3 regions of the Enterobacter cloacae complex sp. HYC033_NIDB genome follow, and region 1 is predicted to be linked to each of the others. Evidence: predicted binding sites of a transcription regulator. Region 1 holds the regulator's gene; each other region holds the start of a gene.
What was found. Region 1 encodes PurR, which represses purine synthesis genes. Its sites were predicted from a motif close to CANGCAAACGTTTGCNTG; they were not measured.
Positions count from the first base shown of each region.

Region 2: purE (5-(carboxyamino)imidazole ribonucleotide mutase) is a predicted target of PurR. The motif match lies at 2,236-2,253, and genes of this name have one in related genera.
Region 3: purT (formate-dependent phosphoribosylglycinamide formyltransferase) is a predicted target of PurR. The motif match lies at 3,704-3,721, and genes of this name have one in related genera.

Region 1 is NZ_CP115123.1:2,874,454-2,880,347, forward strand. It holds gene punC (purine nucleoside transporter PunC) at 131-1,330, opposite strand; gene punR (DNA-binding transcriptional activator PunR) at 1,442-2,353, shown strand; gene purR (HTH-type transcriptional repressor PurR) at 2,371-3,396, opposite strand; gene cydH (cytochrome bd-I oxidase subunit CydH) at 3,694-3,783, shown strand; gene O1721_RS13895 (MFS transporter) at 3,945-5,111, shown strand; gene sodB (superoxide dismutase [Fe]) at 5,149-5,730, opposite strand; gene O1721_RS13905 (C40 family peptidase) at 5,853-5,894, opposite strand, start outside.
Region 2 is NZ_CP115123.1:1,952,124-1,958,017, reverse strand. It holds gene cysS (cysteine--tRNA ligase) at 1-808, opposite strand, end outside; gene ppiB (peptidylprolyl isomerase B) at 984-1,478, shown strand; gene lpxH (UDP-2,3-diacylglucosamine diphosphatase) at 1,482-2,204, shown strand; gene purE (5-(carboxyamino)imidazole ribonucleotide mutase) at 2,324-2,833, shown strand; gene purK (5-(carboxyamino)imidazole ribonucleotide synthase) at 2,830-3,897, shown strand; gene mnmH (tRNA 2-selenouridine(34) synthase MnmH) at 3,982-5,052, shown strand; gene O1721_RS09190 (porin) at 5,175-5,894, opposite strand, start outside.
Region 3 is NZ_CP115123.1:3,637,673-3,643,566, reverse strand. It holds gene edd (phosphogluconate dehydratase) at 1-1,736, shown strand, start outside; gene kdgA (bifunctional 4-hydroxy-2-oxoglutarate aldolase/2-dehydro-3-deoxy-phosphogluconate aldolase) at 1,776-2,417, shown strand; gene purT (formate-dependent phosphoribosylglycinamide formyltransferase) at 2,492-3,670, opposite strand; gene O1721_RS17530 (tellurite resistance TerB family protein) at 3,842-4,492, shown strand; gene ptrB (oligopeptidase B) at 4,568-5,894, shown strand, end outside.

The DNA of each region.
Region 1 (5,894 bases):
GGCTCCCGTTAACACTTAATATTTATCGTATTTAATCGAACCAAATTTAGTATAGGCCGCAAAATTTGGTGATTCAACAGAAAATTGTTAGCAACCTAATCACTGGTATTTAACATAGTTTCCCGCGCAATCAGGCGTGCGACGTTTCTGTCTGCGCGTTTTCACTCTGCTCGCGATGGGCTGAGGACTGCATGCGATAGCCCAAACCCGCCAGCGCAACGGTGACCAGCATCACGCTGGTAGTGGTGAGCAGCGGGGTTGCAATCAACGCCGAGACCACGAGACTTGCCAGGAAGCACAGGCCAAGTTGCAGGGTATTTTGCAGCGCGGCAGCGCGGCCTGTCGCCTGCGGGAATGGACGCAACGCCTGGGCTACAACGATAGGGTAGATAGCCCCGTTAGCGATCGCCATGACGCAGAACGGAATCAAAATTTCTGCAAGCCCGGCGCCGGGTATAAAGCCGACAGCCCAGGTCGCAATCACGCTTAGTGCATACAGCACCAGCAGCCAGGGCAGCATCTGTTGGCCTTCCCATTTTTGCAGCGCGGCGCGACAGCCATAGCCACCCACCAGGAAGGCGATGGTCTGTGGTACATAGCTCAGGCCGATAGCCGCCGGGCTGTAGCCCATGTCATGCAGAATGAACGGCGAACCGGTTAGCCAGGCAAAGAAGCTGGCAGAGCAGGCAGCATAAATCAGCACGTTACCGCGATAGGCTTTCGACCGCAGTAAAGAGGTAAAGGTGATGGGCTTTGCGTCCGGATGCGTCTCTTTTTTATGCGCAGGTTTAAGCCCGAAAGCAGGCAGCATCAGGACCAGCGTAATAGCAAAGAGCGTGGCGAAAATGGCCTGCCAGTCGAAATGCGCCAGGATCCAGCTGCCCAGTAACGGGGCAAGCGCCGGCGACAGGCCGACCAGCGGCATAATAGTGGCGAATATGCGGTTAGTGCGCGAGGCGGGGTAGTAATCGGTCACCAGCGCCTGCCAGGTCACCGCTGCGGCGCAGACGCCGACCGCCTGAATAAAGCGCAGCGCCAGCAGCCAGGCGGCATCGCGGACCCACAGCATGCCCAGACAGCCTACGGCAAAAATCGCCAGCCCCAACAACAGGACGGGCTTACGGCCAAAACGATCCGAGAGCGGCCCCCACAGCAATTGCGCAAAAGCAAAGCCAGCAAGGAACAAACTTAAACTGGCGCTGATGGCGGCGGCAGGGGTTTGCAAATCTTCCTGCATCGCGGCGAACGCGGGCAGATACATATCGGTTGCCAAAAAGCCCAGCACGCTTAAGCCGCCGAGCCAGACTAAAAATCCTTTCCTGGGTTGCACTTTTTTCTCCTGAGGAGGCAGGTGTACGTTGGCGCAGAGTGTAGGGAGTGCAAAGCGGCTTGTGAAACGCTAATATTTGGCGGGTGCGTTCAAAAAATTTGCAGGCTAAAGATGTGGTCAGATTATTCCCTTGAAGTGGTTGATGCCGTGGCGCGTAACGGCAGCTTTACCGGTGCCGCCCAGGAGCTGCATCGCGTTCCCTCGGCTATCAGCTATACGGTGCGCCAGCTGGAAGCGTGGCTGGCGGTCCCGCTGTTCGAGCGGCGCCATCGCGACGTGGAGCTCACGCCTGCCGGAGCGTGGTTTTTGAAGGAAGGGCGGTCTGTTATCAAAAAAATGCAGATCACCCGTGAGCAGTGCCAGCAGATCGCCAACGGCTGGCGCGGGCATCTCGCTATCGCGGTGGATAACATCGTTAAGCCGGAGCGGACCCGGCAGATGATCGTCGATTTCTATCGTCATTTTTCCGACGTCGAACTGCGTGTTTCGCAGGAAGTGTTCAACGGCGTCTGGGATGCGCTGGCGGACGGCAGGGCGGAGATGGCGATTGGTGCAACCCAGGCGATCCCGGTTGGGGGGCGCTACGCGTTTCGCGACATGGGCATGCTGAGCTGGACCTGCGTGGTCGCGCGCGATCACCCGCTGGCGGCGCTGGAAGGTCCGCTGAGCGATGACACCTTACGCAACTGGCCCTCGCTGGTGCTGGAAGATACCTCCCGCTCGCTGCCCAAGCGCATTACCTGGCTGCTGGATAATCAGCGCCGCGTGGTCGCGCCGGACTGGGAGTCGTCGGCCACCTGTCTGAGCGCGGGGCTGTGCGTTGGCATGGTGCCGGTGCATTTTGCGCGCCCGCGCATCGATGCGGGAGAGTGGGTGGCCTTGACGCTGGAAAACCCCTTCCCGGATGCCGCGTGCTGTCTGACGTGGCAGCAAAACGACGTCTCGCCCGCCATGGCCTGGCTGCTGGATTATCTGGGCGACAGCGAAACGCTGAACCGGGAGTGGTTGCGGGAACCAGCATAGCTGGCCCCGTAATGAGATTAACGACGGTAGTCGCGGAACGGACCGTCCGCAACGGAACGGCGTTCAATCAGGCGCGGGTGAACTTCAATGGACTGGGACTGTTCACGCTTGTTGACGATCCTGTCCAGCAGCATGTTGAAGGCCGTTTCACCCAGCGAATCTTTCGGCTGGTGAATGGTGGTCAGCGCCGGGGTAAAGAAGCGGGCGTTGCGCACGTTGTCATAGCCGATCACCGAGATATCCTGCGGGACGCGCAGGCCGAGTTCATCCGCCGCGCAGAGCGCGCCCATCGCCATGATGTCGCCGCCGCAGAACACCGCGGTAGGGCGATGCGGCTGGGAGACGATCTGCTGCATGGCGCGATAGCCCGACTCCGGCTCGAAGTCGCCCTGAACAATCCAGTTTTCCGGCACGGTGATCAGCGCCTCTTCCATCGCTTTCATGAAACCGGCCAGACGGCCAGCTCCGGTGTTACGCTCCAGCGGACCCGGGATCACGCCAATTTCACGATGACCGCGTTCTACCAGATAACGCCCCGCCATGTAGCCGCCTTCAAAGGCGTTATCAATAACGGAGTCGGTGAAGTCTGCGCGCGCTTCGCCCCAGTCCATGACCACCATCGGAATGTGGCGATACTCTTCCAGCATGGAAAGGACCGACTCAGGGTATTCAGAACACATTACCAGCAGGCCGTCGACGCGCTTTTGCGCCATCATTGACAGGTAAGCGCGCTGTTTTTCAATGTTGTTCCACGCGTTGCCCAGAATCAGGGTATAGCCTTTCTGGAAGCAGTTTTTTTCAACGGCTTCGATGATTTCAGCAAAGTAGGCCGCTTCACTGCTGGTGGCCAGCAGGCCAATCGATTTGGTGTGATTAACCTTCAGGCTGCGGGCGACGGCACTTGGCGAGTAGTGCAGTTCTTTGATTGCCGCCCAGACGGCATTACGCGTCTCTTCAGCGACGAAACGCGTTTTGTTAATAACATGTGATACGGTTGTAGTGGAAACGTTTGCGCGTTTTGCTACGTCTTTAATTGTTGCCATTAAATGTCACTCCAGACCATATCCTAAGCTCCTGAAAAAATTGAAGGTAAACGTTTGCCTTCTCTCACCCTTATCACGCAAACATGAGTTGCGACACGCCGGGAAAACGACACAGGACGTCAGGAGGGGGTCAGTGGCCGGTACGCTAATAAATTTAGCGTGGAATTTTGTCCTATCTTGATGAAAAGGGGAAGAGGTAAAGTGGATATCCGTTTAAATCCTGGAAGATTTTTGACCTGAACTGTGTAAAAATGAGCAAGCTCACTTTTCGTAGGGTGAATAAAAGGAGAAAAATTGATGAGTACCGATCTGAAGTTTTCGCTGTTTACCACCATTGTTGTTCTTGCTCTGATTGTTGCCGGTGGTTTAACCGCTGCACTGCACTGATTCAGGCGGAGGGAGAACTTTCTCCCTCTCTTGCCGCTATTGTTACCTCTCCGGCAAAAATCTTTTGCCAAAATGTTAACTTCTCATTTTTTGTGATTGATGTCATGCTTTTGACTTCTTAGTTCTGTGCCGGGTTATGGCACGGTATCCGGAGTCTCTTCATGAAAATCAATTTTCCCCTGCTGGCCCTGGCGATTGGCGCCTTTGGGATTGGCACCACTGAATTCTCCCCTATGGGGTTATTGCCTGTTATCGCCCGGGGTGTGGACGTCTCAATTCCTGCGGCCGGTATGTTAATTAGCGCCTACGCGATTGGCGTGATGGTGGGCGCGCCGCTGATGACGCTGCTGCTTTCCCACCGCGCTCGCCGCAATGCGCTGATTTTCCTGATGGCGATTTTCACTCTCGGAAATGTGCTTTCCGCGATTTCGCCCGATTACACCACTCTGATGCTTTCGCGCATTCTGACCAGCCTCAACCATGGCGCCTTCTTCGGACTGGGCTCGGTTGTTGCCGCCAGCGTGGTGCCAAAACATAAGCAGGCCAGCGCGGTAGCCACTATGTTCATGGGCCTCACCATCGCTAATATCGGCGGCGTTCCCGCTGCCACCTGGCTGGGAGAAGCCATCGGCTGGCGTATGTCTTTCCTCGCAACCGCCGGACTGGGCGTGGTCGCGATGGTTGCGCTGTTCTTCTCACTGCCGAAAGGAAGTGCGGGAGAACGTCCGGAAGTACGTAAAGAGCTGGCGGTGCTGATGCGTCCTCAGGTGTTGTCCGCGCTGCTCACCACGGTACTGGGGGCCGGGGCGATGTTTACGCTCTACACCTATATCTCCCCGGTGCTGCACGACATTACCCACGCAACGCCACTCTTTGTTACCGCGATGCTGGTGCTGATTGGTGTCGGGTTCTCGATTGGCAACTATCTCGGCGGGAAATTTGCCGACCGCTCCGTCAGTGGAACACTGAAAGGTTTTTTAACGCTGCTGATTGTCATCATGGTGGCGATTCCGTGGCTGGCGCGTAACGAAGTGGGTGCCGCGATTGCCATGGTGGTGTGGGGCGCCGCAACCTTTGCCGTGGTGCCACCGTTGCAGATGCGTGTAATGCGCGTTGCGCACGAAGCGCCGGGGCTCTCTTCGTCGGTGAATATCGGTGCGTTTAACCTGGGCAATGCGCTGGGGGCCGCAGCGGGCGGGGCGGTGATCTCAGGTGGTTTGGGTTACAGCTTTGTGCCGGTGATGGGGGCGATCATTGCTGCACTCGGCCTGCTGCTGGTGATGATGTCTGGTCGTAAACAGCCTGAAGCGGTGTGTACGGCGGAATAAACAAAAACGCAGAAGGGCTGCCCCTTCTGCGTGTCTCTTACGCGGCGAAGTTCTTCGCAACAAATTCCCAGTTAACCAGTGCCCAGAAGTGTTCCAGGTAGTTCGGGCGCGCATTACGGTAATCAATGTAATAGGCGTGTTCCCATACGTCCACGGTCATCAGCGGCGTGGCGCTGGTGGTCAGAGGGGTACCCGCATTAGAAGTGGAAACGATAGCCAGTTTGCCATCAGCCTCTTTGACCAGCCAGGTCCAGCCGGAGCCAAAGTTTTTAACGGCTGCGTCAGTAAACTTCGTTTTAAAATCCGCGAAACTGCCGAACGCGGCGTTAATCGCTGCCGCCAGCTCACCGGTAGGTTCTCCGCCTGCATTGGGGGCCAGGCAGTGCCAGTAGAAGGTGTGGTTCCACACCTGTGCGGCGTTGTTGAATACGCCGCCGTCTGAACTGCGCACGATCTCTTCCAGCGTTTTGCCTTCAAAATCGGTGCCCTTGATCAGATTGTTCAGGTTGGTGACATAGGTCTGGTGATGCTTGCCGTAATGGTACTCCAGGGTTTCCGCGGAAATGTGCGGGACCAGGGCGTCTTTTGCATACGGTAGTGCAGGTAATTCGAACGACATTGCTTCTCTCCTTATAGTTTTATACGTTGCCAATAACCCTACAGATAACAAGGACAGAATAGCAAATTGAAAGGGTATGCAAAAGAGGAACTTACCCTGCCATGGAGGCGGCAGGGCAGGGTTTAGCGAATGGTTTTTGGCGTCATCACGCGGCGCGCACCCAC
Region 2 (5,894 bases), 920 kb from region 1:
ATTTCGACATCTTCTCGCGGTCAACCATCACCATCCCGGAGTGCATCCAGTAGTTCACGTACTCGCCGCCGTGAGCGCAGGTGGACTGCGCGATTTCGTTTTCGTGGTGCGGGAACATCAGATCCGAACCGCCGCCGTGGATGTCGAAATGGTTGCCCAGCTGTTTGCAGTTCATCGCGGAACATTCAATGTGCCAGCCCGGACGCCCTTCGCCCCACGGGGATGGCCAGCTCGGTTCGCCCGCTTTGGACATCTTCCACAGCACGAAGTCCATCGGATTACGCTTCACGTCCACCACGTCCACGCGCGCACCGGCCTGGAGCTGGTCCAGATCCTGGCGGGAAAGCGCACCGTAGGTTGGGTCCGTCGGCACCGAGAACATCACGTCACCGTTGTCCGCCACATAGGCGTGACCACGCTCGATCAGCGTTTGGGTGATATCAATGATTTCATGGATATGGTGGGTCGCACGCGGCTCGCTGTCCGGGCGCAGAATATTTAAGGCATCAAAATCCTTGTGCATTTCGGCGATCATGCGATCCACCAGCGCGACAAAGCTTTCGCCATTTTCATTAGCACGTTTAATGATTTTGTCGTCGATGTCGGTGATATTGCGCACGTACTTCAGGTTGTAGCCCAGGAAGCGCAGGTAGCGTGACACCACGTCGAACGCGACAAAGGTACGGCCATGGCCGATATGACAGAGATCGTAAACCGTAATACCACACACGTACATGCCGACTTCCCCGGCATGGATAGGTTTAAATTCCTCTTTTTGGCGCGTCATTGTATTAAAGATTTTTAACATCGAAGATTCCATGTAAACACGTGTGTGGATTGTTTGTTCCTTATAATACCCATAATTCGGAGTACGGTCAGCACACAATGCAAGGTGATCGTGTCCTGTGGTTATGCTATAACAAGCCCCTATATGTGACCCGAGCACGGGTCGACGCACCACAATAACGGAACAGGATGCAAAAATGGTTACTTTCCACACTAATCATGGCGATATCGTAATCAAAACCTTTGATGACAAAGCGCCTGAAACAGTTAAAAACTTCCTGGACTACTGCCGCGAAGGTTTCTACAACAACACTATTTTCCACCGTGTGATCAACGGCTTTATGATCCAGGGCGGCGGTTTCGAGCCTGGCATGCGCCAGAAAGAGACGAAAGAAGCGATCAAAAACGAAGCGAACAACGGCCTGAAAAACACCCGTGGTACGCTGGCAATGGCCCGTACTCAGGCGCCACACTCTGCGACCGCACAGTTCTTCATCAACGTAGCGGACAACGACTTCCTGAACTTCTCTGGCGAAAGTCTGCAAGGCTGGGGCTACTGCGTATTCGCAGAAGTGGTTGAAGGGATGGACGTGGTCGACAAGATCAAAGCCGTTTCTACTGGCCGCAGCGGTATGCACCAGGACGTTCCTAAAGAAGACGTTGTGATCACAAGCGTGACCGTCAGCGAGTAATTCGTGGCGACACTCTTTATTGCGGATCTGCATCTGCAAACAGAAGAACCGGCGATAACCGCCGGTTTTCTGCGTTTTTTACGCGGTGAAGCGAAAAGCGCCGACGCGCTGTACATTCTGGGCGACCTGTTTGAGGCCTGGATTGGCGACGACGATCCGAACCCGCTGCACCGTGAGATGGCGGCGGCCATTAAAGCACTGGTGGATTCCGGCGTCCCCTGCTATTTCATTCACGGCAACCGTGATTTCCTGATCGGCCAGCGCTACGCCCGCGAGAGCGGTATGACGCTGCTGCCGGAAGAGCAGGTGCTCAACCTCTATGGCCGCAATATTCTGATCATGCACGGCGACACGCTCTGCACTGACGATACCGGCTACCTGGCGTTTCGCGCCAAAGTTCACACCCCGTGGATCCAGAAAGTGTTCCTCGCCCTGCCGCTGTTTATCCGCAACCGCATCGCCGCCAGAATGCGCGCGGGCAGCAAGGCCGCCAACAGCAGCAAATCGATGACCATCATGGACGTCAATCCGCAGGCGGTGGTGAAGGTGATGGAGAAGCATCGCGTTCAGTGGCTGATCCACGGCCATACCCATCGTCCCGATGTGCATTCCCTTATCGCCAACGGCGAGCCCGCCCATCGCGTGGTTTTAGGCGCCTGGCACAGCGAAGGATCGATGGTCAAAGTTACGCCGGAAGGTGTCGAACTGATCGCCTTCCCGTTTTAACGCCTCCCCGTCTTTTCGCTCATTTCCCGACCACGCAACCGTTTTCCTTGCCGGTATTACATGCTATTCTCTGTGCCCTCGAAAGCAGTGTGTTCCGCACCACAGGAGTTTTAAGACGCATGTCTTCCCGCAATAATCCGGCGCGTGTCGCCATCGTGATGGGGTCCAAAAGCGACTGGGCTACCATGCAGTTCGCCGCCGAAATCTTTGAAATCCTGAATGTTCCGCACCACGTCGAAGTGGTTTCCGCGCACCGTACGCCGGATAAACTGTTCAGCTTCGCCGAAAGCGCCGAAGAGAACGGTTACGAGGTGATCATTGCCGGTGCGGGCGGCGCAGCACATCTGCCGGGCATGATTGCCGCCAAAACGCTGGTGCCGGTACTGGGTGTTCCCGTGCAAAGCGCCGCGTTAAGCGGGGTGGATAGCCTTTACTCTATTGTCCAGATGCCGCGCGGTATTCCTGTCGGTACCCTGGCGATTGGTAAAGCAGGTGCGGCAAATGCCGCCCTGCTGGCCGCGCAGATCCTGGCGACGCATGATAAAGAGTTGCATCAGCGTCTGGCGGAGTGGCGTAAAGCCCAGACCGATGAGGTGCTGGATAACCCGGATCCGCGGGGTGCAGCATGAAGCAGGTTTGCGTTCTTGGTAATGGTCAGCTTGGCCGGATGCTGCGTCAGGCCGGTGAGCCGCTGGGTATTGCCGTCTGGCCCGTCGGGCTGGATGCCGAGCCGGAAGCCGTGCCGTTCCATCAGAGCGTGATCACCGCCGAAATTGAACGCTGGCCGGAAACCGCCCTGACCCGCGAGCTGGCGCGCCATAACGCCTTTGTGAACCGCGACGTCTTCCCGATCATTGCCGACCGTCTCACGCAAAAACAGCTTTTCGACAAGCTCGGCCTCGCGACCGCGCCGTGGCAGCTGCTTTCCGATAAGCGCGAGTGGGATGACGTGTTTGCGATGCTGGGAGACCTGGCGATTGTGAAGCGTCGCGTCGGCGGCTACGACGGCCGCGGGCAGTGGCGCCTGCGCGCGAACGACACCGCCGAGCTGCCGGACGACTGCTACGGCGAGTGCATTGTTGAGCAGGGCATTAACTTTAGCGGTGAAGTGTCGCTGGTTGGCGCGCGCGGGCATGACGGGCACACCGTTTTTTACCCGCTAACGCATAACCTGCATCAGGACGGGATTCTGCGCACCAGCGTCGCCTTCCCGCAGGCCAATGCTGACCAGCAGGCGCAGGCGGAAGAGATGCTCTCTGCTATTATGCATGAGCTGGGCTATGTGGGCGTGATGGCGATGGAGTGTTTCGTCACGCCGTCGGGTCTGCTGATCAACGAACTTGCGCCGCGCGTGCACAACAGCGGCCACTGGACGCAAAACGGCGCCTCCATCAGCCAGTTCGAGCTGCACCTGCGCGCCATCACCGATCTGCCGCTGCCGCAGCCGGTGGTGACCAGCCCGTCGGTGATGATCAACCTGATCGGTACCGATCTGAACTACAACTGGCTGAAGCTGCCGCTGGTGCACCTGCACTGGTACGACAAAGAGGTGCGTCCGGGGCGTAAGGTCGGCCATCTGAACCTGAACGATACCGACACGGACCGCCTGAGCGCCACGCTGGAAGCGATTGTTCCCCTGCTGCCGCCAGAATATGCGAGCGGTATTGTCTGGGCGCAGTCAAAACTGAAGTAAGTATCCCTCGCCGGGGAGTTGACCTTCCCCTTCCCCGGCGTACAATCCCCGCCCATTGCTGCTCAGTTTTCTTCTGGAACCACCATGAACGATGGAACGGACTATCGCGCGATCCTCGCGTCCGATACCCCTTTAATCGACGTTCGCGCGCCGATCGAATTTGCCCAGGGTGCGATGCCCGCCGCACTCAACCTGCCCTTAATGAACGACGACGAGCGTGCCGCCGTCGGCACCTGCTATAAACGCCAGGGTCCGGACGCCGCGCTGGCGCTCGGCCATAGCCTGGTCAACGGCGAGACGCGCGAGGCGCGCATCAGCGCCTGGCGGGAAGCCAGCCTTGCCCATCCTGAGGGCTACCTTTGCTGCGCGCGCGGTGGCCAGCGCTCACACATCTCCCAGGCCTGGCTGAAAGAGGCGGGCATCGACTACCCGCTGATCCGCGGCGGCTATAAGGCCCTGCGTCAGACGGCGATTCAGGTGACCATTGAGCAGTCACAAAAGCCGATGGTGCTTATCGGCGGCTGTACCGGTAACGGTAAAACGCTGCTGGTGAAGCAGCATGCACAGGGCATCGATCTGGAAGGGCTGGCGCACCATCGCGGCTCGTCGTTTGGTCGCACGCTCACCCCGCAGCTTTCTCAGGCGAGCTTCGAGAATCACCTTGCGGTTGAGCTATTGAAAAAAGACGCCGCGCGCTGGGTGCTTGAAGACGAGGGCCGGATGATTGGCTCCAACCACCTGCCGGAGTGTCTGCGCGACCGCATGGCTGAAGCGCCTGTCGTGGTGGTCGAGGATCCGTTTGAGATCCGTCTTGAGCGCCTGCGCGAAGAGTATTTCGTCCACATGTGGGCCGACTTTTCTGCCGCCTGCGGTGAAGAGGCGGGCTGGAAAGCGTACAGCGAATATCTGCATCACGGCCTGTACTCCATTCGTCGCCGTCTGGGGCTGCAACGCTTTGCGGAATTTACCGCCCTGCTGGATGCCGCGCTTGTCGAGCAACAGCGTACTGGCAGCACTGACGCGCACTTCAGCTGGCTTGTGCCGTTGCTGAAGGACTATTACGACCCGATGTACGGCTATCAGCTGGAGAAAAAGGCGGAGAAGATTGTGTATCGCGGGACGTACGAAGAAATTGCTGAGTGGCTCGATCGCTGAAAAAAGCCGGGTGGCGAGGTAAAAGCAAAACGGCAACCTGGGTTGCCGTTTTTAATGTTTTTTCCCTCTCCCCGTGGGAGAGGGTCAGGGTGAGGGCATCAGGCCGCACCCTACATGACAACTTAGAAGTCGTAACGCAGACGCACCAGGTTCATGTCGCCCAGGTTGTCGGTGCTGGAGGTGAACACGTGTTCGTAATCCACGCGGAAACCGTAATCCAGCTGGAAGCTGATACCTACACCGTTGTCGATGCGCTGGTAGTTACGGCCATTCACGTACTCAATACGGTCGCCCATGAAGTACGGCTGGATGGATTTCACCGCATACTGACCAACCGGGAACTTGTAACCCGCAAAGTATTCAATACCCCATGCATCACCGGCGAAGTAGTCGTTAACGGACACTTTTTTGGTGGTCAGGAAGTTCTGATACCAGCCGCCGCCTGCGGAGAAGGTCCAGTTATCCGGCGTCCAGCTCAGGGCGGTACCAAGGATATTCTGGTCGTAGGATTTGCTGTCGCCGTTGTCCGGGTTACGCATGTCCGCGCGGGTGTAGTTCCACGCTGCGCCCCAGGTCAGATCGGTAGTCAGGTGATAATCGATACCCAGTGAACCGCCGCCTTTACGTTTGTAACGCAGGCCGTTGCCCGGCAGGTATTCGCTGTCTTCAAACAGGTAAGAGGCGTAGATGTCAGCATCGCCCACGGTTTTCTTGTACTTCAGCATCTGGCGTGAACGGTAAGAGCCGTCATAGTCGCCGTTGATCCCGTTACCTGGCGCCTGACCAATCATGTCGTAGTCCCAGATATCGGTTTTTGCGCCCACTACGTCATAGTACACGCT
Region 3 (5,894 bases), 760 kb from region 1:
GCATCGAACAGGCGAAGAGTGAAACTGTCCATCGCTCTCAGCTGGCCTGCGGGAATCTGGCCCACGGCTTTGCGGCCTGCCAGCCTGGTGATAAAGACGCGCTGAAAAGCATGTTGCGTAACAATATCGCCATCATTACCTCCTATAACGACATGCTTTCAGCCCACCAGCCGTATGAGGCCTACCCGGCTATCATCCGCAATGCGCTGCACAGCGTGAACGCGGTGGGCCAGGTTGCAGGCGGCGTGCCGGCCATGTGTGATGGCGTAACCCAAGGCCAGGACGGTATGGAGCTGTCCTTGCTGAGCCGCGAAGTGATCGCCATGTCGGCGGCAGTGGGCCTCTCTCACAACATGTTTGATGGCGCGCTCTATCTGGGCGTGTGCGACAAAATCGTCCCGGGGCTGGTGATGGCCGCGCTGTCGTTTGGCCATCTGCCAGCGATTTTTGTGCCGTCAGGCCCGATGGCTAGCGGTCTGCCAAACAAGGAAAAAGTCCGTATCCGCCAGCTGTATGCCGAAGGAAAAGCGGACCGTCAGGCACTGCTGGAAGCGGAAGCCGCGTCCTATCATGCGCCGGGCACCTGTACGTTCTACGGTACGGCCAACACCAACCAGATGGTGGTGGAGTTTATGGGTATGCAGCTGCCGGGCTCGTCGTTCATCCAGCCGGATGCGCCACTGCGTAAAGCGCTGACCGAAGCCGCAGCCCGTCAGGTGACGCGCCTGACCGGTAACGGCAACGAGTGGATGCCAATGGGCAAAATGGTGGATGAAAAAGTCATCGTAAACGGGATTGTCGCCCTGCTGGCGACCGGCGGTTCAACCAACCATACCATGCACCTTGTCGCGATGGCGCGCGCGGCGGGCATTCTGATCAACTGGGATGACTTCTCCGATATCTCCTCCGTGGTACCGCTGATGGCGCGTCTGTACCCGAACGGTCCGGCGGACATCAACCACTTCCAGGCCGCGGGCGGCGTGCCGGTGCTGATGCGCGAGCTGCTGAAAGGCGGCCTGCTGCATGAGGATGTCAACACGGTGGCGGGCTTTGGTCTGCATCGCTATACCCTTGAACCCTGGCTGAACAACGGTGAGCTGGACTGGCGCGAAGGGGCGAGCGACTCGCTCGATCCTCAGGTTATCGCAACCTTCGAACAGCCGTTCTCTCCTCACGGCGGCACCAAAGTGCTGAGCGGTAACCTTGGACGTGCCGTGATGAAAACCTCTGCCGTGCCGGAAGAGAATCAGGTTATCGAAGCCCCGGCGGTGGTGTTTGAAAGCCAGCACGACGTTTTACCTGCCTTTGACGCGGGTCTGCTTGATAAAGACTGCGTGGTCGTGGTGCGTCATCAGGGACCAAAAGCGAACGGGATGCCAGAATTACATAAACTTATGCCGCCGCTTGGTGTATTATTGGACCGCCGTTTCAAAATTGCGCTGGTAACCGATGGACGCCTCTCGGGGGCATCCGGTAAAGTGCCTTCAGCGATTCATGTCACCCCGGAAGCCTACGACGGCGGCCTGCTGGCGAAAGTGCGTGATGGTGACATGATCCGCGTTAACGGTCAGACAGGCGAGTTAACCCTGCTGGTGGATGAAGCAGAGCTGGCGGCGCGTCAGCCACATATTCCTGACCTGAGCGCGTCACGCGTGGGTACCGGACGCGAAATGTTTGGTGCGTTGCGTGAGAAACTCTCCGGTGCGGAGCAGGGCGCAACCTGTATTACGTTTTAAGACGACTTGATTTTAACGATCTGGCGAGAGAAAACTCTGATGAAAAACTGGAAAACAAGTGCAGAAGCAATCCTGACCACTGGCCCTGTCGTGCCGGTTATTGTGGTAAACAAACTGGAGCACGCTGTCCCAATGGCGAAGGCGCTGGTTGCGGGTGGCGTTCGTGTTCTGGAAGTGACCCTGCGTACCGCCTGTGCGATGGATGCGATCCGTGCTATCGCCAAAGAAGTGCCGGAAGCGATCATTGGTGCCGGTACGGTTCTGAATGCGCAGCAGCTGGCGGAAGTGACCGAAGCGGGCGCACAGTTTGCCATCAGCCCGGGGCTGACTGAGCCGCTACTGAAAGCCGCAACCGAAGGTTCTATTCCGCTGATCCCGGGTATCAGCACCGTTTCTGAACTGATGCTGGGCATGGACTACGGCCTGAAAGAGTTCAAATTCTTCCCGGCTGAAGCGAACGGCGGCACCAAAGCGTTGCAGGCCATTGCGGGCCCATTCTCCCAGGTGCGTTTCTGCCCAACGGGCGGCATCTCTCCGGCCAACTACCGTGACTATCTGGCGCTGAAAAGCGTGCTGTGCATCGGCGGCTCCTGGCTGGTTCCGGCGGATGCGCTGGAAGCAGGCGACTGGGATCGCATCACTAAACTGGCTCGCGAAGCGGTAGAAGGCGCGAAACAGTAAGTTTGTTTGCCGGGTGTCGGCTGCGCCTAACCCGGCCAGCCAGACAGTTAAAACGGGCCTTTCGGCCCGTTTTTTTATCCTGCTACGCTGACGTTCGCAGCCGCTCTTTTTGCTCTCGCGACGGCTTCGTCCACATTTTTCCCGGTCGCTAATGCCACGCCCAGACGACGGCTTCCGTCGATCTCCGGTTTGCCGAACAGCCGGACCTGCAAGCCTGCGCCAACCGCACCTTCGACGTTATCAAAGGTGACATTCTGGCTGGTCAGCTGCGGCAGGATCACCGCCGAGGCTGCCGGGCCGTACTGACGGATGCCGCCAACCGGCAGACCGAGGAAAGCGCGTACATGCAGCGCGAACTCAGAGAGATCCTGTGAAATCAGCGTAACCATCCCGGTATCGTGCGGACGAGGGGAGACTTCGCTGAAGATCACCTCGTCGCCGCAAACAAACAATTCCACGCCGAACAGGCCGTAGCCGCCCAGCGCCAGCACCGTCTTGCGGGCGATCTCCTGTGCGCGTGCCAGCGCCAGCGCGCTCATCTGCTGCGGCTGCCAGGATTCGCGATAATCGCCGTCTTCCTGCCGATGACCAATCGGGTCGCAGAAATAAACGCCATCCACGGCGCTGACGGTGAGCAGGGTAATTTCAAAATCAAACTTCACCACGCCTTCCACGATGACGCGCCCGGCCCCGGCTCGGCCGCCCTGCTGGGCATAGTCCCAGGCGTTGTCCAGCGTGCTGCTGTCGCGGATAAAGCTCTGCCCTTTGCCGGAGGAGCTCATTACCGGCTTAATGATGCACGGGTAGCCAATCTCCTCTACGGCCTGGAGAAACGCAGCTTTATCCCCGGCAAAACGGTAGCTGGAGGTCGGGAGCTGTAATTCTTCTGCCGCCAGGCGACGAATGCCTTCCCGGTTCATGGTCAGTTTTGCCGCAGTGGCGCAGGGCACCACGCGCTGGCCTTCCTGTTCAAGGGCAATCAACATCTCAGTGGCAATGGCCTCAATTTCAGGTACCACGAAATCCGGTTTTTCGTCGGCAATTAACCCCCGCAGCGCATTACCGTCAAGCATATCGATGACGTGCGAGCGATGCGCGACGTGCATGGCGGGCGCATTCGCGTAACGGTCCACCGCAATCACTTCCACACCTAAACGCTGGCATTCAATGGCCACTTCTTTACCCAGTTCACCCGATCCCAACAGCATGACGCGCGTCGCGGCGGGACGCAGCGCGGTTCCTAAACGAGTCATAAAAATCCCCCTGAAAAAGATGCGGGCAGTATAAACGAAAACGTTTGCGTCTGTCTTGTATGGGGATAACCGGACAGCAGGGAAATTTGCGCTTCTTTAGTACTGACAGACATTTCCTGACACCCGCTCGCTTAGGCTGTGAAGGTTACGCACTGTTACGTGAGGAAAAATATGTCAGGCTGGATGAATCAACTGCAATCCCTGTTGGGACAAAAAGGCTCGTCGTCCGGCGAGCAGGGTCTGAGCAAGCTGCTGGTGCCGGGTGCGCTCGGCGGGCTGGCCGGTTTGCTGGTTGCCAATAAATCATCGCGGAAACTGCTTACCAAATATGGTACCGGCGCGCTGCTGGCGGGCGGAGGGGCTATTGCAGGCTCCGTCTTATGGAACAAATACAAAGACAAGGTGCGCAGCGCGCATCAGGATGAACCGCAGTACGGGAAGCAGGTATCGCCGTTAGATTTACGCACCGAGCGGTTGATCCTCGCCCTGGTCTTTGCGGCCAAGAGCGACGGGCATATTGATGCCAGTGAACGTGCCGCAATTGAACAGCAGATGCGGGAAGCGGGCGTTGAGGAACAGGGCAGGGCGCTGGTGGCGCAGGCCATCGAACAGCCGCTTGATCCGCAGCGTCTGGCGCAAAGCGTGAAAAACGAAGAAGAGGCGCTGGAACTCTATTTTCTGAGCTGTGCCGCCATCGATATCGATCACTTTATGGAGCGCAGCTACCTGAACGCCCTGGGCGATGCGCTGAAGATCCCACAGGACGTTCGTGAGGGAATTGAGCAGGATATTCAGCAGCAGAAGCAGACCCTCGTGGGCTAGAAGGCCATGTTTCGCTTGCATCATACGCGTGTTTTGCCAACCTTATAGGATGTAAAACGAAAAAGTAAGAATGCCATGCCTCCAAAAGCCCGACGTACTCCTTATGCGATCACCACGCATGGCGATACGCGTATAGATAACTACTACTGGCTGCGGGACGATTCTCGTTCCCGGCCAGAGGTGCTGGACTATCTGCACGAGGAAAACGACTATGGCCGCCAGGTCATGGCCAGCCAGCAGGCGCTTCAGGATCAACTTCTGAAGGAAATGGTGCAGCGTATCCCCCAGCGTGATGTCTCTGCCCCGTGGTGCAAGAACGGTTATCGCTATCGCCATATTTATGAGCCGGGAAACGAATATCCCATCTACCAGCGCCAGTCTGTGCTGAGCGCCGAGTGGGATGAATGGGAGATCCTGCTGGATGCCAACAAACGTGCTGCCCACAGTGAGTTTTATACGCTGGGCGGCATGTCCATTTCCCCCGATAACGCCATTATGGCGCTGGCTGAGGATTACCTTTCCCGCCGCCAGTACGGTTTGCGTTTCCGCAATCTTGAAACGGGAAACTGGTATCCCGAAATGCTGGATAATGTCTCCCCCGATTTCGTCTGGGGTAACGATTCAGAAACGGTCTACTACGTTAAAAAGCATGTCTCAACGCTGCTGCCTTATCAGGTCTGGCGTCATACGGTGGGGACCGATTCCGCCGACGATGAACTGGTGTATGAGGAAAAAGACGAGACGTTCTATGTCAGCCTGCACAAAACGTCGTCTCGCCACTACGTGATCATTTTCCTCTCCAGCGCCACCACCTCAGAAGTGCTGCTGCTGGATGCAGAGCTGCCGGATGCGCAGCCTCTGTGCTTCCTGCCGCGCCGTAAAGATCATGAGTACAGCCTGGATCACTTCCAGCACAGCTTTTACCTGCGTTCGAACCGCGAGGGCAAAAACTTTGGCCTTTATAAAACCAAAGTGCGCGATGAACGCAAATGGGAAGTGTTAATTCCCGCGCGCGATCAGGTGATGCTGGAGGGGTTCACCCTGTTTACCGACTGGCTGGTGGTGGAAGAGCGTCAGCGCGGACTGACCAGTATCCGCCAAATCAACCGCAAAACCCGCGAAGTGGTGGGCATTGCGTTCGATGACCCGGCTTACGTAACGTGGATCGGCTTTAACCCGGAACCGGAATCGTCCCGCCTGCGGTACGGCTATTCGTCGATGACCACCCCGGATACGTTGTTTGAACTGGATATGGACACCGGGCAGCGTCAGGTGATTAAACAGGCTGAGGTCCGGGGTTTTGAGTCGGAAAATTATCGCAGTGAGCGCCTGTGGGTGACCGCACGCGACGGCGTTGAAGTCCCAGTGTCGCTCGTCTATCACAAGGCGCACTTCAACAAAG